One region of the Cedecea sp. B1(4) genome, then DNA from elsewhere that is predicted to be linked to it. Evidence: predicted binding sites of a transcription regulator. Region 1 holds the regulator's gene; each other region holds the start of a gene.
The links. Region 1 encodes Fur, which represses iron uptake genes when iron is present. Its sites were predicted from a motif close to ATAATAATGAGAACNACTATCAA; they were not measured.
Positions count from the first base shown of each region.

Region 1 (7,316 bases):
TGCATCTACCCGATGTACGACTTCACCCACTGTATTTCCGACGCGCTGGAAGGCATTACGCACTCGCTGTGTACCCTGGAGTTCCAGGACAACCGCCGTCTGTATGATTGGGTGCTGGATAACATCACCATCCCTGCTCACCCGCGTCAGTACGAATTTTCTCGCCTGAATCTCGAATACGCCATCATGTCCAAGCGTAAGCTGAATCTGCTGGTGACCGAGAAGATTGTAGAAGGCTGGGACGACCCGCGTATGCCGACTATCTCCGGCCTGCGTCGCCGCGGCTATACCGCAGCATCCATTCGCGAGTTCTGTAAGCGCATTGGCGTAACCAAGCAGGACAACACCGTTGAAATGGCTTCCCTGGAATCCTGCATCCGTGACGATCTTAACGAGAATGCGCCGCGTGCAATGGCCGTGCTGGATCCGGTAAAAGTTATTATCACTAACTACCCTGAAGGTGAAGAAGAGACGGTTACCATGCCGAATCATCCTAACAAACCTGAAATGGGTAGCCGTGAAGTGCCGTTCAGCCGCGAGATCTATATCGATCGCGCTGACTTCCGCGAAGAAGCAAACAAGCAGTACAAGCGCCTGGTGCTGGGTAAAGAAGTTCGCCTGCGTAATGCCTATGTGATCAAAGCCGAACGCGTAGAAAAAGACGCAGAAGGTAATATCACCGAACTTTACTGCACCTACGATCCGGAAACCCTGAGCAAGGACCCGGCGGACGGTCGCAAGGTGAAGGGTGTTATTCATTGGGTGAGCGCAGCACACGCGCTGCCGGTTGAAATTCGTCTGTACGACCGCTTGTTTAGCGTCGCGAATCCAGGGGCTGCGGAAGACTTTCTGTCTACCATTAATGCGGATTCCCTGGTCATTCGCCAGGGCTTCGCTGAGCCTAGTCTGCAGAACGCGGAAAAAAGTAAGGCATATCAGTTCGAGCGTGAAGGTTACTTCTGCCTGGACAGCCGCTATGCGACGGCGGAAAAACTGGTGTTTAACCGCACCGTTGGCCTGCGTGATACCTGGGCTAAAATCGGCGAATAATTGCCGTTTATTGCCTGATGAAAACGCCGCTAAATGCGGCGTTTTTTCTTTTTGCTTACCTGTCATTAACCTTGTGTACACATTCGCGATGCGAATTAATTCTCATTCACGTTTTTGTGAAAATCTCTTCACAGGAAGTCATGTCTTCCCCGTAATCTCCTGATGCTTATAATGAAAGCGCTCTCAATGAAGTTTTATTCTTAAAATCAATCGTAATCAGGGTTAATAATCTGCCGCGCAATTTTGTTACAAATGCACATAGATTATGTGCTCTCTGTCATACTCCAGGAAATCTCTGATACAAAGTCATTGATAATTCGCGTCGCGAAAAATAGTCTATGAGCAGCAGTAATGCGGGTGTGTTAGGCAAAAACCGCTTTTAGCCGTAAGGCAATTTTACTTTTTTTCGTCATTGGCGCTTTTCACGTCAGACGATGATTTTTACGTCAAAGAGGAATTTAACTATGCGTACGTTTAGTGGCAAACGTAGTGCGCTTGCTCTTGCTATTGCAAGCGTTACCGCTCTTTCAGGTTTTGTAGTAGCTCCGCAGGCTAGCGCCGCGGGCTTTGTTGATGACTCCACGCTGACCGGCGGCATCTATTACTGGCAGCGTGAACGTGACCGTAAAGACGTGTCTGACGGTAAGTACAAAACTAACCTGTCGCACTCAACCTGGAACGCCAACCTCGACTTCCAGTCCGGCTATGCGGCTGACATGTTTGGTTTCGATATTGCCGCCTTTACCGCCATTGAAATGGCCGAAGACAGCGCCAGCGGTCACCCGAACGAAATCGCATTCTCCTCTAAAAATAAAGGCTACAGCGAAGACTACTCCGGCGATAAAGGCGGTATCAGCCTCTATAAAGCCGCCGCTAAATTTAAGTACGGCCCGGTTTGGGCTCGTGCAGGTTACATTCAGCCAACCGGCCAAACCCTATTAGCGCCACACTGGAGCTTTATGCCTGGTACCTACCAGGGGGCTGAAGCGGGTGCCGCATTCGATTACGGTGATGCCGGCGCACTGAGCTTCTCCTACATGTGGACTAACGAGTACAAGGCGCCATGGCACCTGGAAACCGACAAGTTCTACCAGAATGACAGAAAGACCAAAGTTGATTACCTGCACTCCATCGGCGCGAAATATGACTTCAAAAACGACCTGATTCTGGAAGCTGCATTCGGTCAGGCTCAAGGTTTTGTTGATCAGTACTTTGCTAAAGCCAGCTACAAATTCGACGTTGCAGGCAGCCCGCTGAGCACCAGCTACCAGTTCTATGGCACCCGTGACAAAGCCGCGAACAACACCATCAACGATATTTATGACGGCACCGCATGGCTTCAGGCGCTGACCTTAGGCTATAAAATTGGCCAGGTTGACCTGCGTCTGGAAGGGACCATGGTGAAGGCAGAAGGCCAGCAGGGTTACTTCCTGCAGCGTATGACGCCAACCTACGCGTCTTCCAACGGTCGTCTGGATGTGTGGTGGGATAACCGCTCTGACTTCAACGCCAACGGTGAAAAAGCCGTGTTCTTCGGCGCAATGTATGACCTGAGTAACTGGAACCTGCCGGGTTGGGCAGTGGGTGCTTCTTACGTTTATGCATGGGACGCAAAACCATCTACATGGGCGCTTGATGCTTCCGGTAACCGCCAGGATCTCGCTTCGAATAAGATCAAAGAGTCTTCTTACAGCCTCGACGCCATGTATACCGTGCAGGAAGGCCGTGCGAAAGGCACGCTGTTCAAACTGCACTTCACTCAGTACGACAACCACTCCGACATCCCAAGCTGGGGCGGTGGTTACGGCAACATCTTCCAGGATGAGCGTGACGTGAAATTCATCGTGATTGCTCCGTTCACCATCTTCTGATGTGAAACCGGGCGCGCAAGCGCCCGTTTTTTTATAAGGAACCGAACATGAAAAAGATTCTGCTGATTACCGCCGCTGTATTCACGCTGTCTGCCTGCGTTCAACCTCCTGCACCTCCGGAAGATTCACGCCTGAAGCAGGCCTATAGTGCCTGTATCAATACGGCGGAAGGCAATCCGGATAAAATTGAAGCCTGCCAGAGCGTGCTGAACGTACTGCGTCAGGAAAAACAGCATAAAGCGTTTGTTGAGAAAGAGACGGTGAACGTGCTGGATTACCAGAAATGTATCCAGGCAAGAAAGAGCGGCAATGATGAAGCCGCGAAGGTACGCTGCGATAAGATTTGGCAGGAGATTCGCGCCAATAACAGCTGATAGCCTTTTTCAGTTAATAAAAAAACCGGCAAGGGAAACCTGCCGGTTTTTGCTTTTAAACGCCACCGAAGCAGCGTTTGTTAATGCGGATTACTTATTTAGGATCGTGGGCCGTGTCGTCTTCGCGGCAGTCACCTTCAGCACAGTGCCCGTACAGATAGAGGCTGTGGTTAGTCAGGCGGATGCCGTGGCGCGTGGCAATTTCACGCTGGCGGGATTCAATAGAATCATCGCTGAACTCGATCACTTTACCGCAGTCGAGGCAGATCAGGTGGTCGTGATGATGCTGCTGGGTCAACTCAAAAACGGACTTGCCGCCTTCAAAATTATGGCGGGTCACGATCCCTGCATCATCAAACTGGTTCAGCACGCGATAGACGGTCGCCAGGCCGATTTCTTCGCCCATGTCGATCAGACGTTTATATAAGTCTTCCGCGCTGACGTGATGATTTACCGGCTCTTGCAGCACTTCGAGGATTTTTAATCGCGGAAGCGTGACTTTCAAGCCGGCCTTCTTTAATGCGGTATTGTTGTCAGTCATGCGGAAAGTGTCCTGTTGCTTAACGATTCGCTCAAACTGCAGTGAGCGTAAAGAGTAATGCGTCTCATTATAGAACTGCTACTTCTAAATGGGAACCGCAAGTATGGTGCAAAATAAGGCTGAAAAATCGTGGCGGCGTCGCCATTTACAGTAATTATCAGCCAAGCTATCAGGAAGACATTGTACAGGGATGTACGAGAAAGTTACAAACTTGTAGCAATTATTTTCATTGCTACAAGCTATCAAGATGGCGCAAATATCGCATTTGCGCCATGGAAATCAGGCGTTAATGATATCGGCCAGATTCAGTTCTTCAGAAACCTGTTTAACCCACTTCTCAACGCGCTCAGCGGTCAGTTCCGGCTGGCGATCTTCGTCGATAGCCAGACCGACAAAATTGTCGTCATCCGCCAGGCCTTTGGAGGCTTCAAAGTGGTAGCCCGCGGTTGGCCAGTGGCCCACAATTGCCGCGCCGCGCGGTTCGATAATGTCGCGAATGGTGCCCAGCGCATCACAGAAATATTCCGCGTAGTCTTCCTGGTCGCCGCAGCCGAACAGCGCCACCAGTTTGCCGTTGAAATCGACTTCTTCAAGCGTAGGGAAGAAGTCATCCCAGTCGCACTGGGCTTCACCGTAGTACCAGGTTGGGATGCCGAGCAACAGAATGTCGAAACCTTCGAGATCTTCTTTGCTGCTTTTAGCAATGTCATGCACCTCAGCAACGTCTTTACCGAGCTGTTTTTGAATCATTTTCGCGATATTTTCGGTGTTACCGGTGTCGCTGCCGAAAAAAATGCCTACGATTGCCATGAGTAAAATAACCTCTTGAAACTTAATAGTATGCTGGCCGTTCAATGCCCACGTATAGGGCAATCATAGCAGAACAGCTCCAGCAGCGGAAACAGCTATCACGCCCGGGTGCACAGTCTGCAACATGGTTTTGCTCACCCTTTTGAGATTTCAGATAACCTGCAGGGTGTCTGAAGGCGTTACCCGAGATTTTTAAGCTGCTCGAGCAGCATCTCTTCGATCAGTTCGCTGCGGCTGATGTTACGGGCGTCAGCCAGCTGGTTGAGGGCATCGACCGCCTCGTTGTTCAGTTTTAGCTCAACTCGCTTCAAACCACGCACTTTATCGCGCTTCAGCTGATTGCGTTTATTAATACGCAACTGCTCATCGCGCGAGAGCGGATTGGTTTTCGGCCGCCCGGGGCGACGCTCGTCCGCGAACAGATCTAATGTAGTACGGTCCGTTTGTTCTTTTGCCATGATTAGAATACTGACAGGAAATTCTGGCTGCAGGGGCAGGGTGCCGGTGCAATTAAGCGCGCCATCATACATCAGCGCGCCATTCCCGCCAACGCGTTAGCGACTTCAGCTGCCCGGTCGGTCTGTTTTTAATCAGTTTTTCTACTTAGCGTCGATAAATCGGTGGATTGCCCGCAAAACGGCATCCGGTTTTTCCGCATGAACCCAATGACCCGCTCCAGCGATGACGTGAGCGCGGGCCTGTGGGAACTGACTTAACAGCGCCTCGCGGTGGCTTTCATCAACATAGGGAGAATTCCCACCGCGGATAAATAGCGCCGGATGTGGCCACGCCGAGACAGGCTGCCAGCCAACGATATTTTCGTATTGCTGCCAAAGCACAGGCACGTTGAACTTCCACTCGCCGTCAGCAAAGGATTTCAGCAGAAACTGAATGACGCCTTCCTCAGCTATGTGGTCGCGCATGATTTGCGCCGCCTGTTGGCGAGTTTTTATGCCCGCTTCGGTGACCGCGCGAATAGCCGCGAAAATCTCGTCGTGACGTCGCACCTGATAGTTAACCGGCGCAATATCTATCATCACAAGCTTATCAATACGCTGAGGGGCGATTGCGGTAAGCGCCATCACCACTTTGCCGCCCATGGAATGGCCAATAAATGTGGCCTTCTCGATACCGTATTCGTCCAGCGTGTCCAGAACATCTCCAGCCATTGCGGCATAGCTCATATCATCGCTGCGCGGTGACAGCCCGTGATTGCGCAGATCGATCTGCAGCAACGCATGATCTTTACCCAGATCCCGTGCCAGGACACCCAGGTTATCCAGGCTGCCAAACAGGCCGTGGATGAGTACGATAGGGGAATTGCTATTCAATTGTTGCGCAGTTTGCAGGCGAGCATTTAATTTCATGGCAAAGTTCTTTATTTTGGTTCGTTTGGTTAGGGTATCATGTTGGCATTCTCGCGGGCGTGCGGCAAATATTCAGTTTACTCTGACTTTGAGTCGCCTCTCCTGTTCGCTGTTGGGATTTGACCCTATAATCCCAACGACTTGTATTCAGAAAAGATATCGCACTGGATTAAGATGAAAACAATCGAAGTTGATGACGAGCTTTACCGCTATATTGCCAGCCAGACTAAACACATCGGCGAGAGCGCGTCAGACATTTTACGGCGTATGCTTAAATTTACCGCCGGGCAAACACCAGCCGCCACTTCTACGCCCGCTGCGCCTGAGCGCGCTGCGGCTCCCGTTGTTGAAGAAAAACCTGCGAACACCGCTCGTAATCGCGTGCGTGCCGTTCGTGAGCTGCTGCTTTCCGACGAGTACGCTGCCCAGAATAAAGCCGTAAACCGCTTTATGATGGTGCTGTCCACGCTGTATCTGCTGGATGCAAAAACCTTCGGCGAAGCCACTGAATCGCTGCATGGTCGCACCCGCGTCTATTTTGCTGGCGATGAGCAAACGCTGCTGGCAAACGGCAATCAAACCAAGCCGAAACATGTTCCGGGCACCCCATACTGGGTGATCACCAATACGAATACTGGTCGTAAATGCAGCATGATCGAACACATCATGCAGTCAATGCAGTTCCCTGCGGAGCTGATTGAAAAGGTTTGCGGCACTATTTAAAAACCTGGCGTCAGTAAGGAAGAGCCAATGGCTAACCACGATCGTGCGGGCCAACCTGCACAACAGAGCGACTTGATTAACGTAGCCCAGCTTACGGCGCAGTATTACGTGCTTAAGCCAGTGGTGGGGAATAGCGAACACGCGGTGAAATTCGGGACCTCCGGTCACCGCGGTAGTGCAGCACGGCATAGCTTTAACGAACCTCATATTTTGGCGATTGCGCAAGCGATCGCTGAAGAACGCGCAAAGAATGGGATCACCGGTCCATGCTATGTGGGTAAAGATACCCACGCGCTGTCCGAACCTGCGTTTATCTCCGTGCTGGAAGTGCTGGCCGCTAACGGCGTGGACGTCATTGTGCAGCAAGATAACGGCTATACGCCGACGCCTGCGATTTCTAACGCCATCCTGGTGCATAATCAAAAGAGCGGCCCTCAGGCGGACGGGATTGTTATCACGCCATCCCACAACCCACCGGACGACGGCGGCATCAAGTACAACCCGCCAAACGGTGGCCCGGCTGATACTAACGTCACCAAAGTCGTTGAAGATCGCGCTAACGCGTTGCTGGCCGACGGCC
Region 1 covers NZ_JCAHMZ010000008.1:37,063-44,378, reverse strand. Annotated here, with positions in the region: gene glnS (glutamine--tRNA ligase) at 1-1,050, shown strand, start outside; gene chiP (chitoporin ChiP) at 1,515-2,921, shown strand; gene ACR6JA_RS17285 (ChiQ/YbfN family lipoprotein) at 2,969-3,295, shown strand; gene fur (ferric iron uptake transcriptional regulator) at 3,390-3,836, opposite strand; gene fldA (flavodoxin FldA) at 4,116-4,646, opposite strand; gene ybfE (LexA regulated protein) at 4,826-5,104, opposite strand; gene ybfF (esterase) at 5,246-6,013, opposite strand; gene seqA (replication initiation negative regulator SeqA) at 6,188-6,736, shown strand; gene pgm (phosphoglucomutase (alpha-D-glucose-1,6-bisphosphate-dependent)) at 6,764-7,316, shown strand, end outside.

Region 2 (7,316 bases), 110 kb from region 1:
GATACAGGCTGCCACCAGCGCCATGATCGCCACAAAGGACTCCATCAGCATGCCGCCGTAGCCAATGAAGCAGGCTTGATTTTCGTTCGCCAGCATTTTTGGCGTGGTGCCGGAAGCAATCAGCGCGTGGAAGCCGGAAACGGCCCCACAGGCGATGGTGATAAACAGGAACGGGAACAGATCCCCGCTCCAGACCGGGCCCGTGCCATCAATGAATTTTGTTAATGATGGCATTTGCAGCGTCGGACGCATGATCAAAATGCCGATAGCCAGCCCGATGATGGTGCCGATTTTCAGGAATGTGGAGAGATAATCACGCGGGGCCAGCAGCAGCCATACCGGCAGCACCGAGGCCACAAAACCGTACCCTACCAGCATCCAGGTGAGCTGCACGCCCGTAAAATCAAAGTACGGCGCCCAGGTCGGGCTCTCCGCTACCCAGCCGCCGGAAATAATGGCAAACACCAGCATCACCAGGCCAATCACCGACACTTCGCCGATACGCCCCGGGCGCAAATAGCGAATGTAGACGCCCATAAACAGCGCCAGCGGAATGGTAAAGGCCACGGTGTAAGTCCCCCACGGGCTGTGGGTTAACGCCTTCACCACGATCATTGCCAGCACGGCGAGGATAATCACCATGATCATAAAGCAGGCGACCAGTGCGATAACCCCCGCAGTATTGCCCATTTCTTCTTTAACTAACTCCCCCAGCGAACGCCCGTTGCGACGCGTGGAGACAAACAACACCATAAAGTCCTGTACGGCGCCCGCCAGTACCACGCCTGCCAGCAGCCAAAGCATGCCCGGCAGGTAACCCATTTGCGCGGCCAGCACCGGTCCCACCAGCGGCCCCGCCCCGGCGATGGCGGCAAAGTGGTGGCCAAACAGCACTTTTTTATCCGTTGGGACGTAATCAAGGCCGTCATTGTTTCGCACGGCCGGCGTCATGCGAGTGGCATCCACCGTTAGCACGCGTTTAGCGATAAACAAACCGTAGTAACGATAGGCAATCAGGTAGATACAAACTGAGGCAATAACAATCCACAGCGCATTTATCTGTTCACCGCGATTCAGTGCGATGTAGCCGAGGGCGAATGCGCCGATCAAAGCAAGCACGACCCAGACGAGGTGTTTCCCAAATCTATCCATCAATTTTGTCCGTTTTCTAAGTGGATACCGAGAGTTGTTACATTTTGTTTCTAGCCTGGAATAGCGGTTCTCACAATCGGAAGAGGGCAAAACACGGGGCATTTACCTCAGTTTGTTAATGAGATCACCTAAATATGTATCAGAACCGTAACAGTGGAAGGTCAATTGTGGAGCATCAGGTTAATGAATGATTGATACGGGGAGTAATAACCAGGGCTGATTAATTAGCGGCTTTAATAGGTTCAAAAATGCAATTGATAAAGACATTGATAATTGTTTTCATTTGCAATAGCGTGTTTCCGCACTTTCAACTCCAGGCACTTTTGCCGCGTCCTTCCTCGTTTGGGAAAGGAACTTAAGGGACGCAGGCGGTGACACTCAGGATAAATAATGAACAATACATTATCGTACTCCCTCGCCACACTGGTGAGTCTGGGCCTCTACGGCACCGCTTTTTCAGCGGCAGCAGCAGAGGCAACCCCCGCTGAAAACGAAGACACGCTCGTCGTCACCGCAGCCCAGCAAACGCTGCAGGCACCCGGCGTGTCGGTGATTACTTCCGACGAATTAAAGAAGCACCCGGTCGCGCGCGATGTCTCTGAAATCATTCGCACCATGCCGGGAGTTAACCTGACCGGCAACTCCACCAGCGGGCAGCGCGGCAATGGCCGCCAGATCGACATTCGCGGTATGGGGCCAGAAAACACGCTGATCCTGGTTGACGGTAAACCCGTCACCAGCCGCAATTCAGTGCGCCTGGGCTGGCGCGGCGAGCGTGATACCCGCGGCGATGCCTCCTGGGTTCCACCGGAAATGATCGAACGCATTGAGGTCCTGCGCGGCCCGGCAGCAGCCCGCTACGGCAATGGGGCGGCAGGAGGCGTGGTGAATATCATCACCAAACGCAGCAGCAACGAGTTCCACGGCAGCTGGAACACCTATTTCAATGCCCCGGAGCACAAAGATGAAGGCGCAACGAAACGCACCAACTTCAGCCTAACCGGGCCGCTCGGTGACGACGTGAGTTTCCGCCTCTACGGCAACCTCGATAAAACGCAGGCGGACGCCTGGGACATCAACCAGGGGCACCAGTCACTGCGCACCGGGTCTTACGTCAACACGCTGCCAGCGGGCCGCGAAGGCGTTATCCATAAAGACCTGAACGGAATGATCCGCTGGGAATTTGCCCCGATGCAGGCGCTGGAGTTTGAAACTGGCTACAGTCGCCAGGGGAATCTCTATTCAGGTGATACACAAAATACGAATACCAGCCAGTTGGTGAAGGACAACTACGGCAAAGAGACCAATCGCCTCTACCGCCAGACCTATGCCGTGACCTGGACCGGCGGCTGGGATAACGGCGTCACCACCAACACTTATGCGCAATACGAACACACCCGTAACTCGCGCATGAATGAGGGCCTGGCTGGCGGCACGGAGGGGATTTTCTCCAACAGCCAGTTCTCAGATATCGATCTCAGCGATGTCATGCTGCACAGCGAAGCAAGCATTCCGTTTACCCTGCTGGTGAATCAAAACCTCACCGTCGGTAGCGAATGGAATCAGCAGCGCATGAAAGACGGCACCTCCAACACCCAGTCGTTAAGCGAAGGCGGGCCGATTCCGGGGCTCTCATCCGCTGGCCGAAGCCCTTATTCCAAAGCTGAGATCTTCTCTCTGTTTGCCGAAAACAATATGGAGCTAACCAGCAGCACCATGCTGACGCCGGGTCTTCGGTTCGATCATCACTCCATCGTGGGGGATAACTGGAGCCCGTCGCTGAATCTGAGTCAGGAATTGGTGGAAGACTTGACGCTGAAACTCGGTATTGCCCGGGCTTATAAAGCACCAAGTCTGTATCAGACCAACCCGAACTACATTCTTTACAGCCGCGGTCAGGGCTGTGCGGCCAGCGGCGGGGCGTGTTATCTGATGGGGAATGAGGATCTGAAAGCCGAAACCAGCGTCAACAAAGAAATTGGCCTGGAGTTCAAGCGTGACGGCTATCAGGCCGGGATCACCTGGTTCCGGAACGACTATCGCAACAAAATTGAATCCGGCTATTCACCTATTGCCTCTAACAGCAAAAAAACCGACATCTACCAGTGGGGCAACGTGCCTAAAGCGGTGGTGGAAGGTCTTGAAGGCACGATTAATCTGCCGCTGACGGAGAGCGTAAGCTGGAATAACAACCTGACTTACATGCTGCAAAGTAAAAATAAGGAAACCGGCGATCGCCTGTCGATCATCCCTGAATACACGCTTAACTCCACGCTAAGCTGGCAGGTTCGCCCGGACATTTCGCTGCAAAGCACCCTGACGTGGTACGGCAAACAGACACCGAAGAAGTACAACTATAAGGGAGATCCTGTCACCGGCAGCGACACCAACGAGGTCAGCCCCTATAGCATCCTTGGCATGAGCGCGACCTGGGACGCGACCAAAAACGTCAGCTTCACCGCCGGGATCGACAACCTGCTGGATAAGCGCCACTGGCGCGCGGGTAACGCCCAGACCACCGGAAATGACACGACCAAGTCCTACATGTACGGCGCTGGCGCGGAGACCTACAACGAGCCAGGCCGCACGTACTACATGAGCGTCAATACGCACTTCTAAGCTCGGTTCGGGAGGCTAATAAGCCTCCCAAATTGATCGCCAACGGCCGAAAAACAGAGAAGACAATTTATTGTCTGCTATTAGACCGAAATTTAGATTTTTTTAGGGCTAATAGCCCGACTAAACGCTTCCCTTCTTTATTGCCTTTCCGGTGAAAAAATCGCTTGATGCCCGTTCATAAGAAAATGTTATAGTCGAAAAATCACCCAAAAAAAGACAGACAACATAATTTTCAACAAGGAGTTACCTCTGATGGCTCAAGCATTATCCCTCGAAGGCTTTTTAACCTCAGTACAGTCCCGCGATCCGCACCAGGTAGAATTCGCTCAGGCGGTTCGCGAAGTGATGAGCACGCTGTGGCCGTTTCTGGAAAACAATCCGCAATACCGCCAGCAGGCGCTGCTCGAACGTCTGGTTGAGCCAGAGCGCGTGATTCAGTTCCGCGTCGCCTGGGTGGACGACAACAATCAGGTACAGGTGAACCGGGCCTGGCGCGTGCAGTTCAACTCGGCCATTGGCCCGTTCAAAGGCGGAATGCGCTTCCACCCTTCCGTTAATCTGTCGATCCTCAAATTCCTCGGCTTTGAACAAATCTTTAAAAACGCCCTCACCACGCTACCGATGGGCGGCGGCAAAGGCGGCAGCGACTTTAATCCGAAGGGCAAAAGCGAAGGCGAAATCATGCGTTTTTGCCAGGCGCTGATGCTGGAACTTTATCGCCACCTTGGTCCGGACACCGACGTCCCGGCGGGGGATATCGGCGTTGGTGGTCGCGAAGTCGGCTACATGGCGGGAATGATGAAAAAGCTTTCCAACAACACCGCCTGCGTGTTTACCGGCAAAGGGCTGTCGTTCGGCGGCAGTCTGATCCGCCCGGAAGCGACCGGCTACGGCCTGATCTACTTCACCGATGCCATGCTGCAGCGCCACGGCCTGGGCTTTGAAGGCCTGCGCGTGGCGGTTTCCGGCTCCGGCAACGTCGCTCAGTATGCGATTGAAAAAGCCATGTCGCTCGGCGCTCGCGTGGTCACGGCGTCTGACTCCAACGGCACCGTGGTAGATGAAGCAGGCTTTAACGCAGAGAAACTGGCCCGCCTGTGCGAAATCAAAGCCAGCCGCGATGGCCGCGTCGCCGACTATGCCCGAGAGTTTGGCCTGACTTATCTGGAAGGCCAGCAGCCGTGGAGCGTGCCGGTCGATATCGCTCTGCCTTGTGCAACACAGAACGAGCTGGACGTCGAGGCGGCCCAAACGCTTATCGCCAACGGCGTGAAGGCGGTAGCCGAAGGGGCAAATATGCCAACCACAATTGCTGCGACGGATCTGTTTGTGGAAGCTGGCGTGCTGTTCGCGCCGGGTAAAGCGGCAAACGCAGGCGGTGTAGCGACGTCCGGGCTGGAAATGGCGCAGAATGCGGCCCGTCTGAGCTGGAAGGCCGAAAAAGTAGATATTCGCCTGCACCACATCATGCTTGATATTCATCAGGCCTGCGTGGATTACGGTGGCGAAGGAAAACAAACCCAGTACGTTCGAGGCGCGAACATCGCCGGGTTCGTAAAAGTCGCGGACGCGATGCTGGCTCAGGGCGTGCTGTAACTTGCAGGGTGAGGGCCTTCGCCCTCACCTTCTCTAACTACAAGCTAAGCTTCATCTCGTATTGCCGAACCTTATCCAGGGTAAAGCCGCTGCCTAAAAACACCGGCGAAACGGTTTCGGGCAGGCTGGGAATAGTCACTAATCCAGGGAACTGGCGCTGAAGTAAAGCCAGCAGCTTTTTTGCCTTCCCCGAACGTCGCGCATGCGGCTCAACAAACAGCCCTCTGAGCTTCGGTATTTCGCCGGGAACGACCATCGCATAAGCCACTTCATCCAGTACAAAAGCCTTACCGGGCAGCTTATACAGCGTTTCAGCCGCGCAGAGCCACGGCAGCGGCGCATCGTTAGCGGCCATCATTCTATGGGTCATTTGCAGCGGATCGATTTCCAGCAGTTCGCCGTCAGCCTCACCTTCAGGCACGCCGGGGGACTGGAAGCCCACCAGCGTTTGCTGAGGCACAAAGCCCATTCGCTCATAGAGCGACAGCCCGCCTTCGTTGCCTAAAATCACTTCCAGATAAAATTGCTTATCACCGCGTGCTCGCGCGGCATCAATAAGCTGCTGAATGAAGATCTTGCCTAAACCCTGCCCACGCAGCTCCGGGCGAATCGCAAACGCGGCCAGGCGGCAGGTTTGCCCGCGTCGGGTTACCAGCGCCATCGCTTTGGGCTCTCCACGGTAAAGCCAGACAGGGCTGTCGCCAGGGAAAAGATCTTCTGAGGCAAAACGCCAGCCGAACGTTTCCCCTTCCAGACGAAAAGGCACCACGTACTGTTCAAAACAGTGGGTTAATATCTCTGCCAGCTGAAAGCTGTTCCAGTTCAGCGCGGGTTTACTCACAATCTCGTGCCGCATACTCTCTCCCGTTTTAAGCAATTATTATTCTCCGGAAGATAATTTTTAGCACAGCTACGGCATCAGAATGTAGCTTCCTGTGCAGGAGTCGCTGTGTTATTCAACGGCTTAATGCGAAACCACGGCAGGCAAAGTTGAATGAGAGGCCCGATAGCTAACGCATAAAGCACGGTGCCCACGCCAAAACTGCCGCCCATCAACCAGCCGGAGATCAGTACGGTCACTTCGATGGCGGTACGCACGCTGCGCACCGACCAGCCCGTTCTGGCATGGATCCCGGTCATCAGGCCATCACGTGGCCCGGCCCCAAAACCTGCGCCGATATACATGCCCGTCGCAAGAGCATTCACTACCAAAGCACCAACCAGCAAAACGGAACGCGCAACAAGCGATTCCAGCGGCGGCATTAGCGCCAGCGTGGCATCCGCCGCCAGCCCCAACACAATCACGTTACTGATGGTGCCAAGGCCTGGACGCTGGCGCAGCGGGATCCACAGCAGCAACACCAGCGCCCCCACAATAATCATCACCAGGCCAAAGTTGAGCGAGAATAACCTCGCCACGCCGAGGTGGAAAACGTTCCACGGGTCCGCGCCCAGATCGGCACGCACGAACATGGCGGTTGAAATGCCGTAAAAGACCAGGCCGGTATAAAGCTGCAGCAGGCGACGAGCCATCATGACAAAGATCCTCAGTGTGTTTTTATGGCTATACCCTCTCGCAAAATGGACTTAGTATTAAGGTCCAGTTATCAGAAAGTGGACTGCTATGACGCTGCGCAGAATCGGAATTTCATCTTTAACCCGCCTGCTGGGCCACTGGCATCAGGCATCATCCCGGTCGCCGGTCTATCGCCAACTGGCGGACGGACTGCGGCTGCTGATCCTCGATGGGCGCCTGCCGCTCGACAGCAGGCTGCCGGGGGAAAGAGAGCTTTCTGGCGCGCTGGGCGTGAGCCGTACCACGGTGGCCTCCGCGCTGGCGCAGCTCCGGGAGGAAGGGTATCTGCTGAGCCGCCAGGGTTCAGGCTCCGTCACCATGCTGCCCGAAAGCAGCCCGGCCATCTCCCCTTTACCCGGCAATGCCCCGGTGT
Region 2 covers NZ_JCAHMZ010000008.1:148,011-155,326, forward strand. Annotated here, with positions in the region: gene cstA (pyruvate/proton symporter CstA) at 1-1,152, opposite strand, end outside; gene ACR6JA_RS17845 (TonB-dependent siderophore receptor) at 1,543-3,771, shown strand; gene gdhA (NADP-specific glutamate dehydrogenase) at 4,024-5,367, shown strand; gene ACR6JA_RS17855 (GNAT family N-acetyltransferase) at 5,405-6,223, opposite strand; gene yczE (membrane protein YczE) at 6,286-6,900, opposite strand; gene yczR (MocR-like transcription factor YczR) at 6,992-7,316, shown strand, end outside.
Region 2: ACR6JA_RS17845 (TonB-dependent siderophore receptor) is a predicted target of Fur. The motif match lies at 1,419-1,441, and genes of this name have one in related genera.

Region 3 (7,316 bases), on a different contig from region 1:
TTGCCGCTAACGGCATTGAAGGGGAAGTAATCGCCAGTAACGTCTACTCGGAAATCAACGGCCGCTTCGACATGATCATCTCCAACCCGCCATTCCACGACGGGATGCAAACCAGCCTCGATGCAGCGCACCAGCTTATTCGCGGTGCAGCTCGCCATCTGAATATGGGTGGTGAATTGCGCATCGTGGCGAACGCCTTCCTTGCCTACCCGAACGTGCTGGACGAAGTGTTTGGTAGTCATGAAGTTATTGCTCAAACTGGCCGCTTCAAAGTTTACCGCGCCGTGCTGACCCGGGCGGGTAAAAAGCGTTAAACGCGTTAAGGTGCCGCTTTTTGCATCAGTCGGGAAAGCGGCATCAAATTAAGTGTTGACGAAGCTCAGAAAACATCTAGAATGCGCCTCCGTGGTTGTGATACTTCGGTATTACAGGTATGCGAAGGTGGCGGAATTGGTAGACGCGCTAGCTTCAGGTGTTAGTGTTCTTACGGACGTGAGGGTTCAAGTCCCTCTCTTCGCACCAACACAACCACGAAAGATATCGTTCGCACTGCGCGAAGGTGGCGGAATTGGTAGACGCGCTAGCTTCAGGTGTTAGTGTTCTTACGGACGTGAGGGTTCAAGTCCCTCTCTTCGCACCAATGCGAAGGCGATATCAAAACTCTTCAGATGCAAATCTGAAAACTGTGCGAAGGTGGCGGAATTGGTAGACGCGCTAGCTTCAGGTGTTAGTGTCCTTACGGACGTGAGGGTTCAAGTCCCTCTCTTCGCACCACTTCTTATGAAGTGACCCCCTTTATCTCCCCCAACTTGTTTATCTCATCGATCCCAAATTCATCACAATCAACAGCAATCCGCTGGCAAATGCTACGCACGATGGCAGTAAAACAAAGTGTCTTAACGTTTTATGGTAGAGCATCAATGCCGTTGCAAGCAGCCCAATAACCACCAGTACACGCCACTGACTGAAACTGAGATCCAGGCAGGCAAGCAGCGCCACCGCAAGCCCCGCCACCATTACACTCCAGCCACTTTCGAGTCGTCGTTGCAGCATTTTTACGCCCCATCATGATAATGATAACCAATATCATATGATAAATCTTCTCAACTGTCAGCGTAAAAACGTGCGCGACCTATAGCTGAAATAGCCAGGGTTGACGTGTCATTTAATGACAGATTTTCAGTAAGGTGATAGATTGAGCGCCGGCTTTAGTTTGCCTTATAAAAATTCCAATAGTTGCCAGAAAAGCCGATAACTCGCTTTTCGTTAATACGACACACACAACACCTGACGCGCTTACCCAAGACACAATCGTTCTATGACAGCCCAAACCTGGCGAGCCTTACTCAAAGCAAAGCAGCTGCTTTCTTTACGTTTATTTTTGCTGCTCAATGCCCTGGCAGCCGCTTTTTCTATTCTCTTTCCGCTCCATTCGACAGTGCGTATAACACCGCCCGTTGTCGCCATTCTGCTGATTAGCCTGGCCTTGCTTGCCTGGCAGATGTGGAATAATAAGCTGCTGATTAACCTGAATATTATCTCGCTATTTCTCGGGTTATTATGGGCGGTGCATATTTTCATTAAAAACGCGGCCATCGGGGATCTGGACACCTCATTTCTGGTGATTAGCCTGATGTCGGTGCTTTTTATTGGCACTATTGCATTTATTAATAATATTGTGGCTTTCCTGCTGCACAGCCTGCCCGTGGCGCTGGTAGTACTTTGGCTGGGTAATGTTGACCAATGGCTGAGGGTAATTTATTCCATTGCGCTGCCCGCTATCGGGATCGCTATTCAGCATATTATTCAGAAACGTAATGACCGTTTCACCCAGCGGCTGATGAATAAACTGCTCGAAGAAAAAGAGACGCTGACCGATCTCAGCATGCTCGATCCTTTAACCGGCCTGTACAACCGCCGCGGCTTTCAAAACCGCCTCGAGCACATTCAGGCCTCCGGCAGCGGCAGCCACTACGTTTTGCTGCTGGATATCGACCACTTCAAGTCGTACAACGACCACTACGGCCATGCGATGGGCGACCAGGCGTTGATCCGGGTCTCAGCGGCGATTCGCGATGCCGTGCGTTCAAGGGATCTTGTCACGCGCTACGGCGGGGAAGAGTTCATGATTATGCTCACCAACATCGACGCGGAACGTGCGATGCAGTCGGCGGAAAGGATCCGCCAGCGCGTTTTCGATTTGGACATCCCGCATATGTTTAATACCCAGGTCGCGACCAACGTTACCGTCAGTATCGGGCTTGCGCCATTCACTGAAGGCAGCATAGACGATGCACTGAGCCTCGCGGATAAAGCGCTTTATCAGGCCAAAAACCGAGGAAGAAACAGCATCCTGACCAACGAAATGCTCGCCGTGAATTAACCCGGCGAGACGCGCGAGATCGCAAAAACAGCCATCACCCAGCGGTGGCGGTGAATTCACCTTGCCAGAGATTTCGCCCACCGCTAGTATTGCTAATCATTATCATTTAGATTACTCCCTGACGAAAGTATGGCACTTCACTCCCTCCAGTTCAGCGATGACAGCGGTTGCTTTGTTCTTCCCTGGTCCCCAGCGACAGGCCCGCAGGCAGATTCGCTACGGGAGTATTTTGCCGCGCACCGCCCGTACTTCAACGACATCATCAAATTAAACGAACAGGCTCCCGCTGCAGCAATGACGCTAAGCGAGTGGCAGCGTCCCACTACGCTAACCTCTCTAATGGCGGCCTACGGCGACCATATCTATCGTCACCAGCCTGAACTTACCCGCGAGCACAAACCGCTGAAGTCTTTGTGGGCACAATGGTACATCGGCCTGCTGGTGCCTCCGATGATGATGGCGCTGCTGACTCAGCCTAAAGCGCTGAATATTGCCCCTCAGCATGTGCGGGCTGAGTTCCACGAAACGGGCCGGGCAAAATGCTTCTGGATTGACGTGACTGAAGATTGCCGGGCAAGCGAGCTACCGCTCCATCTGCGGCTAGAGCAGTTTATCGTTGGAGGTTTGATGCCGGTCGTAGCGGCGCTGGAAGCCAGCGAAGAGATCAACGCCCGGCTTATCTGGAGCAACACCGGCTACCTGGTAAACTGGTTCTTCGGCGAGTTGAAACCGCTGCTGGATGAACAGAGCCTGGCGGCGTTGGTGCAGACCTGTTTCTTTGAAAAACAGCTTTCATGTGGCCGGGAGAATCCGCTTTATCGCACGGTTATATCGCGTGAAGGCATTCTGGTCAGACGCACCTGCTGCCAGCGCTATAAGCTGCCTGACGTCCAGCGCTGCGGCGACTGCACTCTGAAATAGCAAACGGCAGGTTTCCCCGCCGTTCTTCATTCCGCTAAACCATTAAGCCAGCTGTTGGCTCCCTTCCTCGCTCGCTCTCTGAGCTTCTTCTTTCTCCTGCTCCAGCAGCTGCTTCTCGTACACTTTGAAGAACGGGAAGTAGATGATGGACGACACGCAGGCAAGCAGAATCACCAGAATTGCGGCACGGAAGTCCCAGCCCAGCGCCCAGGCGGCACCGATTGGCGCAGGTGCGGTCCACGGTACAACGGAAATCACGCGACCAATCAGATCCAGCTTCATCGCGCCCCAGGCCAGCACGGCGTTAACCATGGGTGCCAGCAGGAACGGAATGAAGAATACTGGGTTCATCACAATCGGCGTACCGAAGATCACCGGCTCGTTAATGTTAAAGCAGGTTGGCACGATGCTCAGACGGCCAATGGAACGCAGGTGGGCAGATTTACTGCGCAGGTAGCAGATAACCAATCCCATCGTTGCCCCGGAACCGCCGACCACGATGAAGAAGGTCCAGAACGCTTCCATAAAGATATGCGGCAGAGGTGCACCGGCAGCCAGCGCGCCCTGGTTAAGACCCAGGTTGGTCAGCCAGAACATCTGCAGCATCCCGGAGACAATCGCCGCCCCGTGGATACCCGCAAACCACAACAGGTGAGCAATCAGTACGGCAAGGAGAATCGCCGGCAGAGAATCCGCCGCGGACACCAGCGGTTTGAACAGCGCCATAATGGCCTGAGGGATCAGCATATCGAACTGAGACTGAATAAACAGGCTCAGCGGATACAGCGTCAGCACCACAACCAGCACCGGGATCAGCAGATCAAAGGAGTTTTTGATCATCGGCGGCACCTGGTCCGGCAGCTTGATGCCGATGTTATGCGCCTTCAGGAAACGCATCATCTCTACGCAGTAAATCGCCACCAAGATTGCGGTGAAGATCCCGGTGCCGCCAAGGCTGTCCACCGGCAACGTCCCTTTGGTTTTCGGGGCCGCAACCACCAGGAAAGCCATCAGCGACAGCATGGCGCACATGAAAGGATCGAGCCCGTGCGATTTAACGTAGTGTTTACCCAGGTTGTAGGCAATCGCCGCACAAATGTAGATAGACATGATGCCCATCGTCATATCAAACGGCGTTAAAATCTGCCCTTCAAACTGCTTCGCCAGGTCGAGCCAGGCGCGAGCAAAGCCCCATGTCGTGGTGGGCGAAAACGGGGGATAAGCAAACACCAGCAGGAACGAGCCGACAATCATAAATGGCATCGCAGAAATAAAGCCGTCGCGAATGGCCATCACGTGACGCTGGGAAGAAATGCGGCCAGCTATCGGGCTAACGTAGTTCTCAACAAACCGAAAAATTAAATTAAAAGCAGCATGGTTGGAAGACATAGTGGCTCTCCTGTCAGGCTATCAACGCGAGTGCGTCGGCGAGAATTCTGTCGCCGCGCATCATTCCGTAATCCATAGAGTTAATGACCGTGACCGGGATCCGTTTGGGCGCGGCCTGAGCCTTAAAATCTTCCAGACGGTATTTGATCTGCGGACCGAGTAAACAGCAATCAAATTCAGGCATAACATCCGTGAACTCTTCGATACCCACCGCCTTGATCTCAACCTCAATCTGTTGATCCTGGGCGGCCTGTTTCATCCTGTTCACGACCATACTGGTAGACATACCAGCGGCACAGCATAAAAGGATACGTTTCATAGACGACTCTTATTATTAGGTACAGGGGGTGGTTACAAGATTCAGTATTCCTCGCGGAATTTATTACTGCAACCGGTTACTGCAACCGGTTTCAGTGATTGTGAAGGAGATCCAGAAATTTCTGACAAGGCGGGTATGAGATAAGTATAAGCGGTTTACAGAAAGCACAAGCTTATGCGAAATTATTTGCCACCTGGATCAGGAGAAAATCATGAGTTTGCAGTCCGTGCGGCAATTCTTCGCCGACCATGCCCCCGATATAGATATCATCGAGCTAAACCAAAGCACCGCTACCGTCGCGCTTGCCGCCGCCGCCCACAATGTGGCACCCGGACAAATAGCCAAAACGCTCTCATTAAAGGTCAAAAACGACATTATTCTGATCGTCGCGAAGGGCGATGCTCGTCTTGATAATAAGAAACTTAAAGAAGCATTTGGGTCCAAAGCGCGCATGCTCAGCAGCGATGAAGTGGTGAACTGGACCGGGCATCCGGTCGGCGGCGTCTGCCCGTTCGGGCTGGAAAACCCGCTGGCGGTGTTCTGCGACATCTCACTCCGCCAGTACGATGAAGTGCTGCCCGCCGCAGGGGCCATTCATAGCGCCGTCCGCATTTCACCTGAACGCATGGCCGAACTCACCCACGCCAAATGGGTGGACGTCTGCCAGTAAGTTTGCTGCAGCCGGAGGCAAAAGACTTTCGGCTCAGTTAACGCTCCAGCCCGGTGACACGCTTGCGATACTCATCCGGCGTTTCCTGGGTTAAGCGGCGGAACATCGTAATAAACGCCGATGAACTGCCGTAACCCAGCTCAAAAGCGATATTCTCGACGGTCCATCCCTCGGCCAACAAAGGCATCGCTTTCACAATTCTTAGCCTCTGCCGCCACTCCGCCAGCGTCATACCCAACTCCCGCTGGCAGCGTCTCATCAACGTTCGCTCACTGGTATTGGCCAAAGCCGCCAACGCCGCCACGGAGCGGCTATCCCCAGGGTTTTGTTCCAGGATATTAAGCACCCGCCGAACCACAGGATCGTCCGATCCAGGTAGATAGTTCCCCACCCTTTCGGCCTTAATCAGCCTATCAACCAACACGCGCAGGAATCGCGACTCCTCTTCAGAAGGAGGGATACCCGGCGGGTTCAGGTGTAAATGCTCGAGCATCGCCCGGACGAGAGGCGCGATAGCCATAACGGTCACCTGCTGCGGAAACGCTACGCACTCCGCGAGGCTGACATATACGGAGCTGTGCCACGCCTCCATCCGATTTTGCGCAAGATGCTGGGTGTCCGGCGGCAGCCAGATACCGTACTGGGACGGCACCACAAAGTGTCCTCCGGCATATTGCACCTCCACGACGCCGCTTACCGCCGAAACAAATTCTCCCCAGGGGTGACTGTGTTCCAGGTACAAACCGTGCGCAGGCATCGGCGCGCTACGAAAGTACAGCGTCGCCGGAAGCTCGCCGGTAAAAGGCGCGATAAGGATGCTGGGCGTTTTCTTTGGCACGGATATCCACCTTCAAAGTCGTCGAGAAAACATTGACCGAAACGCACGATGGCATGGCGGTTTCTCACTATATCAAGCATATCGCCCCAGTTGATAATGCGTTTTTCGGGAGAAAACGCATGTCCAGATACAAGACCATAGACCGCCTGGCCGTCGCCGGGATGATCACCCTCTGCCTGATATGGAGCCTGCAGCAGCCCGGCCTGAAAGCCACGGCTGAAGACGCCAGCCCCATCCTACAGATCGCTTTACGTTCTGGTATAGGCGCGGGGCTGGTCGCACTTTATATGCTGTTGAGAAAAGAGAAAATGCAGTACGCCTCCCTGCCCTGGCTTGCTGGCGCGGGAGCTGGGGTTCTGTTTGCACTCGAGTATTTGTTTCTTGGCATCGGCCTGCGCTATACCAGCGCCGCGCACGGCGTAGTTTTTCTGTATACCGCACCGCTGTTTGCCGCAGTAGGCCTACACTTTACCCTGCGCTCTGAACGCCTGACGCCGGTACAGTGGATCGGGATCGTATTGGCATTTATTGGCGTCATCGTCACATTTTCAGCGCCAGATGGTGGGCACTCATCGCTTTTCGGGGATCTCTTTTGCCTGCTTTCCGGCGCATCATGGGGCGCGACCACCGTGCTGGTTCGCACCTCCCGCCTGGCCCAGGTTTCCGCCGCCCAAACGACGCTTTTTCAGCTTGCGGGGGCTTTTATTGTGCTGCTTGCAGCGTCGTTCCTCCTGGGGCAAACCCGCTTTAACCCCACCCCACTGTTGCTGGCCAACATGGTCTTTCAGTCTGTGAT
Region 3 covers NZ_JCAHMZ010000003.1:237,795-245,110, reverse strand. Annotated here, with positions in the region: gene rsmC (16S rRNA (guanine(1207)-N(2))-methyltransferase RsmC) at 1-314, shown strand, start outside; tRNA gene ACR6JA_RS08675 (tRNA-Leu) at 436-522, shown strand; tRNA gene ACR6JA_RS08670 (tRNA-Leu) at 554-640, shown strand; tRNA gene ACR6JA_RS08665 (tRNA-Leu) at 688-774, shown strand; gene ACR6JA_RS08660 (DUF1435 domain-containing protein) at 814-1,053, opposite strand; gene ACR6JA_RS08655 (GGDEF domain-containing protein) at 1,319-2,383, shown strand; gene fhuF (siderophore-iron reductase FhuF) at 2,513-3,304, shown strand; gene ACR6JA_RS08645 (PTS cellobiose transporter subunit IIC) at 3,347-4,693, opposite strand; gene ACR6JA_RS08640 (PTS sugar transporter subunit IIB) at 4,707-5,012, opposite strand; gene ACR6JA_RS08635 (YbaK/EbsC family protein) at 5,224-5,682, shown strand; gene ACR6JA_RS08630 (AraC family ligand binding domain-containing protein) at 5,720-6,520, opposite strand; gene ACR6JA_RS08625 (DMT family transporter) at 6,640-7,316, shown strand, end outside.
Region 3: fhuF (siderophore-iron reductase FhuF) is a predicted target of Fur. The motif match lies at 2,467-2,489, and genes of this name have one in related genera.

Region 4 (7,316 bases), on a different contig from region 1:
GTTATCATGTTGACTATCCACACTGAGAACCCGCTGCCTGCCAAAGTCATGCAGGCCGGTGCGGCAGGGTATTTAAGTAAAGGCGCAGCGCCTCAGGACGTGGTAAATGCTATTCGTTCCGTTAATGCGGGCCAGCGTTACATCGCCTCCGACATTGCCCAACAGATGGCCTTAAGCCAGATAGCACCCGAGGCAGAATCCCCCTTTGCCAGTTTGTCTGAGCGTGAATTACAGATTATGCTGATGATCACCAAAGGCCAGAAGGTCAATGAGATCTCTGAGCAGCTTAATCTCAGCCCTAAAACGGTGAACAGTTACCGCTACCGCATGTTTAGTAAACTGAATATCAGCGGGGACGTGGAGCTGACGCACCTGGCGATTCGCCACGGGTTATTCAATGCGGAGACGTTAATCAGCAGTGAGTGAACCTTTTGATTCCCGGGCTTTTCTCAAGACGGTAACCAGCCAGCCCGGCGTCTACCGCATGTACGATGCCGGCGGCACGGTTATCTATGTCGGCAAAGCTAAAGACCTGAAGAAACGCCTCTCCAGCTACTTCCGCACGAATCTTGCCAGCCGTAAAACTGAGGCGCTGGTGGCGTTGATCCAGCACATTGATGTCACGGTGACCCACACGGAAACCGAGGCTTTGCTGCTGGAGCATAACTACATCAAGCTCTATCAGCCGCGCTACAACGTGCTGCTGCGAGACGATAAATCCTATCCCTTTATCTTCCTGAGCGCCGACAGCCATCCGCGGCTGGCGATGCACCGCGGCGCGAAGCACGCGAAGGGAGAATACTTTGGCCCGTTTCCTAACGGCTATGCGGTGCGGGAAACGCTGGCGCTGCTGCAAAAAGTCTTTCCGGTTCGCCAGTGTGAAAACAGCGTGTACCGTAACCGCTCGCGGCCTTGCCTTCAGTATCAAATCGGCCGCTGTCTTGGCCCCTGTGTTTCAGGTCTGGTCACAGAAGAAGACTATGCCCGGCAGGTGGACTATGTTCGCCTGTTTTTAGCCGGGAAGGACGATCAGGTGCTGACGCAGCTTATTTCCCGCATGGAAGCGGCGAGCAAAAATCTTGAATTTGAAGAGGCCGCGAGGATCCGCGATCAAATTCAGGCGGTCCGGCGGATTACCGAGAAGCAGTTTGTCTCCAACACCGGCGACGATCTCGACGTTATTGGCGTCTCCTTTGATGCGGGCATGGCCTGCGTACACGTCTTGTTCATTCGTCAGGGCAAAGTATTGGGCAGCCGCAGCTACTTCCCGAAAGTCCCGGCAGGCACCGAACTTAGCGAAGTGGTGGAGACGTTTGTCGGGCAGTTCTATCTCCAGGGCAGCCAGATGCGCACGCTGCCGTCTGAAATCCTGCTCGACTTCGCGCTGGCGGACAAATCTCTGCTGGCGGATTCGTTGAGCGAGCTGGCCGGGCGTAAAGTGAATGTGCAGACTAAACCTCGCGGCGATCGGGCGCGTTACCTGAAGCTTGCCCGCACCAACGCAGCAACGGCGCTGGTGACAAAACTTTCTCAGCAGTCCACCATCCAGCAACGCCTGAAAGCACTGGCCGAAGTGCTAAAACTTCCTGAAGTGAAGCGGATGGAGTGTTTTGATATCAGCCATACGATGGGGGAGCAAACCGTCGCTTCCTGCGTGGTGTTCGACAGTAACGGCCCGCTTCGGGCGGAATACCGCCGCTACAATATTACCGGTATTACGCCGGGGGACGACTACGCCGCCATGAATCAGGTGCTGCGCCGCCGCTACGGTAAAGCAATAGAAGAAAGCAAAATCCCGGATGTGATCCTGATTGACGGCGGGAAGGGGCAGTTGGGGCAGGCGAAGGCGGTGTTTGCCGAGCTGGACGTGCCCTGGGATAAACACCATCCTTTATTGTTGGGCGTGGCCAAAGGCAGCGACCGCAAAGCCGGGCTGGAAACATTATTCTTTGAGCCGGAAGGTGAGGGGTTCTCTTTACCGCCGGATTCTCCAGCGCTGCATGTGATCCAGCACATTCGCGATGATTCACACGATCATGCGATCTCCGGCCACCGTAAAAAACGAGCGAAGGTGAAAAGCACCAGTTCGCTGGAGACGATTGAAGGCATCGGGCCAAAGCGCCGTCAGATGCTGCTGAAGTATATGGGCGGATTGCAACCGTTAATCAACGCCTCCATCGAGGAGATCGCAAAAGTGCCGGGCATCTCGCAGGCATTGGCAGAAAAGATCTACTACTCGTTGAAACATTAAGGGCTCTGTAGCAACATAGAGACAATTTCCACTTATGACAGATAGTTAACTGGCACTATGCGATTCAATATCCCAACACTGCTCACGCTGTTTCGTGTCATCCTTATCCCGTTCTTTGTGCTGGCGTTTTATCTGCCGTTCAACTGGGCACCTTTCCTTTGCGCTTTCATTTTTTGGCTGGCGGCCATAACCGATTGGTTTGACGGTTTTCTCGCGCGTCGCTGGAACCAAAGCACCCGCTTCGGCGCGTTTCTCGATCCCGTTGCCGATAAGGTGATGGTGGTGGTGGCGCTGGTGCTGGTGGTCGAGCATTATCACGCCTGGTGGGTGACGTTGCCTGCGGCCACGATGATCGCCCGAGAGATTATTATTTCCGCGCTGCGTGAATGGATGGCGGAAATTGGTAAGCGCAGCCGTGTGGCGGTTTCCTGGATCGGTAAAACCAAAACAATGGCGCAAATGTTGGCGCTGATTGGCATGCTTTGGCGGCCAAACATGTGGATTGAGTACACCGGTATCGCGCTTTTCTTCGTTGCGGCGGTGCTAACGTTCTGGTCAATGTTCCAATATTTGGCCGCGGCACGTGGTGATTTGCTCGAACCGTGATCTATCCGGCGCAAAATTCAGCAAACGATTCGTGGTGTTAGAAAATTTCATTGACTCATTGCGTCAGGTAAGTAGAATGCAACGCATCGAAAGGCAGCGAGGTTTGCCGGAAGATAATAAAATCAAGTGATTAGCTTAATAGCCACCAACAATCACTTGTACAAAAAGCGGGAATAGCTCAGTTGGTAGAGCACGACCTTGCCAAGGTCGGGGTCGCGAGTTCGAGTCTCGTTTCCCGCTCCAAATTCAGGTAATAGAATTTCTGTTGCCGCCTGAAAAGGCAAAAGATTTTGGCGCGTTAGCAAAGCGGTTATGTAGCGGATTGCAAATCCGTCTAGTCCGGTTCGACTCCGGAACGCGCCTCCAATTTCTTCCCGAGCCCGGATGGTGAAATCGGTAGACACAAGGGATTTAAAATCCCTCGGCTTATGGCTGTGCGGGTTCAAGTCCCGCTCCGGGTACCATGGGAATAAAAAGAATAAAATCAATGATAAGCAGTGTCGTGTAAACCACCTTCGGGTGGTTTTTTATTGCCTGCGATTTGCCATTCTGAAAATTATCCTGCCTGTTCCGCTAAAAGCATGCCATGCTAAACCCTTCCCTGGCATTCCATCTGGTAACGATGAACATTTTCTCCCGACACCCATTTGATGTCGCTTTCCAGGGCCGCGCGCTCAAGGCTGACAGCATTTTCGCCAGTAAAGGCCACGTCCTGATGATCCACGGAGGTTCAAAAGACCGCGAGGCGAGCCTTCGCTACCGGTACTTAATGGCTGAGCTGGGCTTTGGCAGTACGGCTTTTGATTGCATCGGCCACGGGGAAACTGGCGGCGATCTCTTTCAATCTTCTTTAATCAGCCGCACAGACCAGGCCCTGGCGGTTGCCGAACATTTAGGCTCTCAGCTGACCGGCTGCATAGGTGTCAGCATGGGGGCGTACAACGCTTTGCAACTGAGCAGATCTGTATCTCTGCGTTCCCTTATCCTGATGGTGCCGGGCGTGTACCACCCTTCGGCTTACCGGGTAAACTTCGGGCCTGAATTTTCCGCCATTATCCGCCAGCCGCGAAGCTGGGCCGAAAGTGACGCCTGGCAGGCCGTGACTGAGTTTGGCGGTAATGTTCTGGTCATCGCCGCGGCTGAAGACCGGGTGATCCCGGCGGAGATCCCGCAACGGCTTTATGATTCGGCGTCGGGGCAGGGCAAACATGCTTTGCTGACAGTGCCGGGTGCCGACCACAACAGCGTCTGGCAGGCGCTGCAGCACAACCCCTCGCTCTACGACAAAACCTGTCAATTGTTGGTGGAGTGCCTGACGAAAGCGGAATGAAAATGACTCGTCGCGCGTAGAACGGGTACACTACGCCAAATTTTATTCAAAACGCGAGACGAGGAAGCCAAAAATGACCCAGGGCCCGCTTAACGAAGACGAAATTATCTGGTTGGATGACATTCTGCTGAAGTACGGCACCGCGCATTCGGTGATTGATGTAGCCGAGCTGGATGGGCTGCTCACGGCGCTGCTGTCAGGGCCAACTGTGACCGAACCTGCTACCGTGCTGCGGGCGGTATGGGGCGGCGATGTCGAGCCTGAATGGGAAAGCAAAGAAGAGCTGACGCGCTTTAGCGTACTGGTGTTCCAGCATATGAACGACATTGCCGAACGCCTGGCGGAGTATCCGGGGCAGTTTGAGCCTCTGTTTGGTACCAGCGAAGTGGATAACCGCGAAATCACCATCGTGGAAGAGTGGTGCTACGGCTACATGCGCGGTGTGTCACTGGAAAGCTGGCCTGCGCTGCCGGCAGAACTTCAGCCAGAGCTGGAGGCGATTGCCCTGCATGGGCTGGAAGAGAATGAAGCGAAGTTTGAAAGCCTGACGCCGGAAGCATTTCTGGCGAGCATTGAGGCGATTAAACCTGCGGCACTGGCGTTATACGGGTACTGGCACAGCCAGCGAAACGGCGGGGCGCTGCACTAAAATGAAAATAGCAGGCCGCAATGGCCTGCTACTTAACGGCAATTAACCCTGAGCGTCCAGCGTGGCCAGCTCTTTATCGACAAAGTAAAGGCCTTCGCCGCTTTTGCCCACCAGGCTGAGTTTATCCAGCACGGATTTAAACAGTTTTTCTTCTTCATGCTGCTCGGCAACATACCACTGCAGGAAATTAAAGGTTGGATAATCCTGCGAGGTCATTGCAGAATGGACCAGAGCATTAATCTGACGCGTAATTAACTGCTCGTGCTCGTAGGTCGCTTTAAATAATTCGTCCAGTGAAGCGTATTCTAAATACGGGGACTGAATGGCGTTAATACGCGGCATGCTCCCGGTATCACTTAAATATGCAAACAGACGCTGCATGTGCTCCATCTCTTCCTGAGCGTGGCGGCGCAGGAACGCGGCAGCCCCTTCGAAGCTGTGATAGCTGCACCAGGCGCTCATCTGCTGGTAAAGCAGGGAGGAGTAGAGTTCAAGGTTCATCTGCTCGTTCAGTTTTTCAATCATTTCCGTCTTCAGCATCACAGGCTCCATATTTTTTTGAGGGGCGTTAATATGGCGCTACTTTAATTATTAATTTTCCATAATGCAAAGAAATTGTTAATTATATTAGTGTAATGAGAATGGTTGTTACTATTATTTTATTTGTGAAGAAATGAATTAATAATGAGAATTAATCTTGTTCCGCTTCGCTATTTTATTGCCAAATAACGTGTCATGAATTAGTCATATTTAGCCGCGCAAAATGGTAACCCTGCTAAGAGTAAGTCAATGTTGTCATTGGAAAATCTTATGGCTAAATATTCTTATGTCCGCCATTTACCTGACGCGGGAGCTGTGGCTAAATACGTTTCTTTCAAAATTAGACTGCACATGAACATTCTTCATTTTCTTCTCGCACTTTTTGTCATCATGGGACTGGCGTGGCTGGTGAGCTTCGATCGTAAAACCATCCGCATTCGCTATTTGTTACAACTTGTCGTCATTGAAGGCCTGCTGGCGTTCTTCTTCCTGCACTCCGACAGCGGCTTGTGGGTGATTAACGGCGTGTCCGGTTTCTTTGGCCACCTTCTGACCTTCGCCGGGCAGGGCAGCGACTTCGTCTTTGGCGGCATGAGCAAAGCGGGCCTGGCCTTTATCTTCCTCGGCGTACTGTGCCCGATAATCTTTATTTCGGCACTGATCGGGATCCTGCAGCACTTTCGTATTCTGCCGATCATTATTCGCATCGTCGGCACATTACTTTCTAAAGTGAACGGGCTGGGCAAGCTGGAATCATTCAACGCCGTGAGCTCGTTGATTCTGGGGCAGTCCGAAAACTTCATCGCCTACAAAGGCGTGCTGGGCGACCTTAGCTCTCGCCGCCTGTTCACCATGGCCGCAACGGCGATGTCCACGGTTTCGCTGTCCATCGTCGGGGCCTACATGACGATGCTGGAGCCGAAGTATGTGGTTGCGGCGCTGATCCTGAATATGTTCAGCACGTTCATTATCCTGTCGATCATTAACCCGACCCGCCCGGGCGCTGAGCCAGAAATCAAGCTTGAGAAGCTGCACGAATCCCAAAGCTTCTTTGAAATGCTGGGGGAATACATCCTCGCAGGTTTCAAAGTGGCGATGATTATTCTGGCGATGCTGATTGGTTTTATCGCGCTTATCAGCGCCATTAATGCGCTGTTCGCGACAGTCTTCGGTCTGAGCTTCCAGCAAATTCTGGGCTACGTTTTCTATCCGTTTGCCTGGCTGGTGGGTATTCCTCAGGCGGATGCGCTGAAAGCGGCCGGCATTATGGCGACCAAGCTGGTGGCGAACGAATTTGTGGCGATGATTGAGTTGCAGAAGATCATGGCGACGCTGTCGCCGCGCGGGCTGGGGATCCTGTCGGTCTTCCTGGTATCGTTCGCTAACTTTGCTTCCATCGGGATTGTGGCCGGGGCTATTAAAGGGCTGAACGAAAAGCAGGGGAACGTGGTTTCTCGCTTTGGCCTGCGCCTGGTGTACGGCGCGACGCTGGTAAGCCTGCTGTCCGCAGCGTTTGCCGGGCTGGTTCTGTAAAAATAAAAACGGCGGGTTTCCCCGCCGTTTCTTTAACGCAAAATCATCAGAACGCGGCGCAGACCGGCTGGTCAACGCGCATCACGGATTCCTGCGCAAAGCGAGTTTTATAGATAGAGCGCAGTTCGTCTACCTTTTTGCTGCTCTCCGCATCGCTGCCGCGAATCAGCATGATCGCTTTGCTCGGTTCGTGGGTCACTTCACCCTTAGCATTCAGCCACTGGCCTTTGGCGTCATATTCGGTCAGCCCTTCGCGGAAGCGCGGGGTCACGTCTTTATCCACGAAGCTACGCCATTCATTGGCGGTAATTTCCGCGCCGGATGGGCGGCTGATACCGAAATAGAGCGTGGTTTGCGTCATCTGATCGCCTGCCTGGCACTGCTTAGCCGGGGCGGTTACTACTGAT
Region 4 covers NZ_JCAHMZ010000002.1:156,133-163,448, forward strand. Annotated here, with positions in the region: gene uvrY (UvrY/SirA/GacA family response regulator transcription factor) at 1-426, shown strand, start outside; gene uvrC (excinuclease ABC subunit UvrC) at 419-2,251, shown strand; gene pgsA (CDP-diacylglycerol--glycerol-3-phosphate 3-phosphatidyltransferase) at 2,309-2,857, shown strand; tRNA gene ACR6JA_RS04175 (tRNA-Gly) at 3,025-3,100, shown strand; tRNA gene ACR6JA_RS04180 (tRNA-Cys) at 3,150-3,223, shown strand; tRNA gene ACR6JA_RS04185 (tRNA-Leu) at 3,236-3,321, shown strand; gene ACR6JA_RS04190 (alpha/beta hydrolase) at 3,444-4,187, shown strand; gene ACR6JA_RS04195 (UPF0149 family protein) at 4,261-4,836, shown strand; gene ftnA (non-heme ferritin) at 4,879-5,376, opposite strand; gene ACR6JA_RS04205 (NupC/NupG family nucleoside CNT transporter) at 5,728-6,909, shown strand; gene ACR6JA_RS04210 (DUF3574 domain-containing protein) at 6,956-7,316, opposite strand, start outside.
Region 4: ftnA (non-heme ferritin) is a predicted target of Fur. The motif match lies at 5,472-5,494, and genes of this name have one in related genera.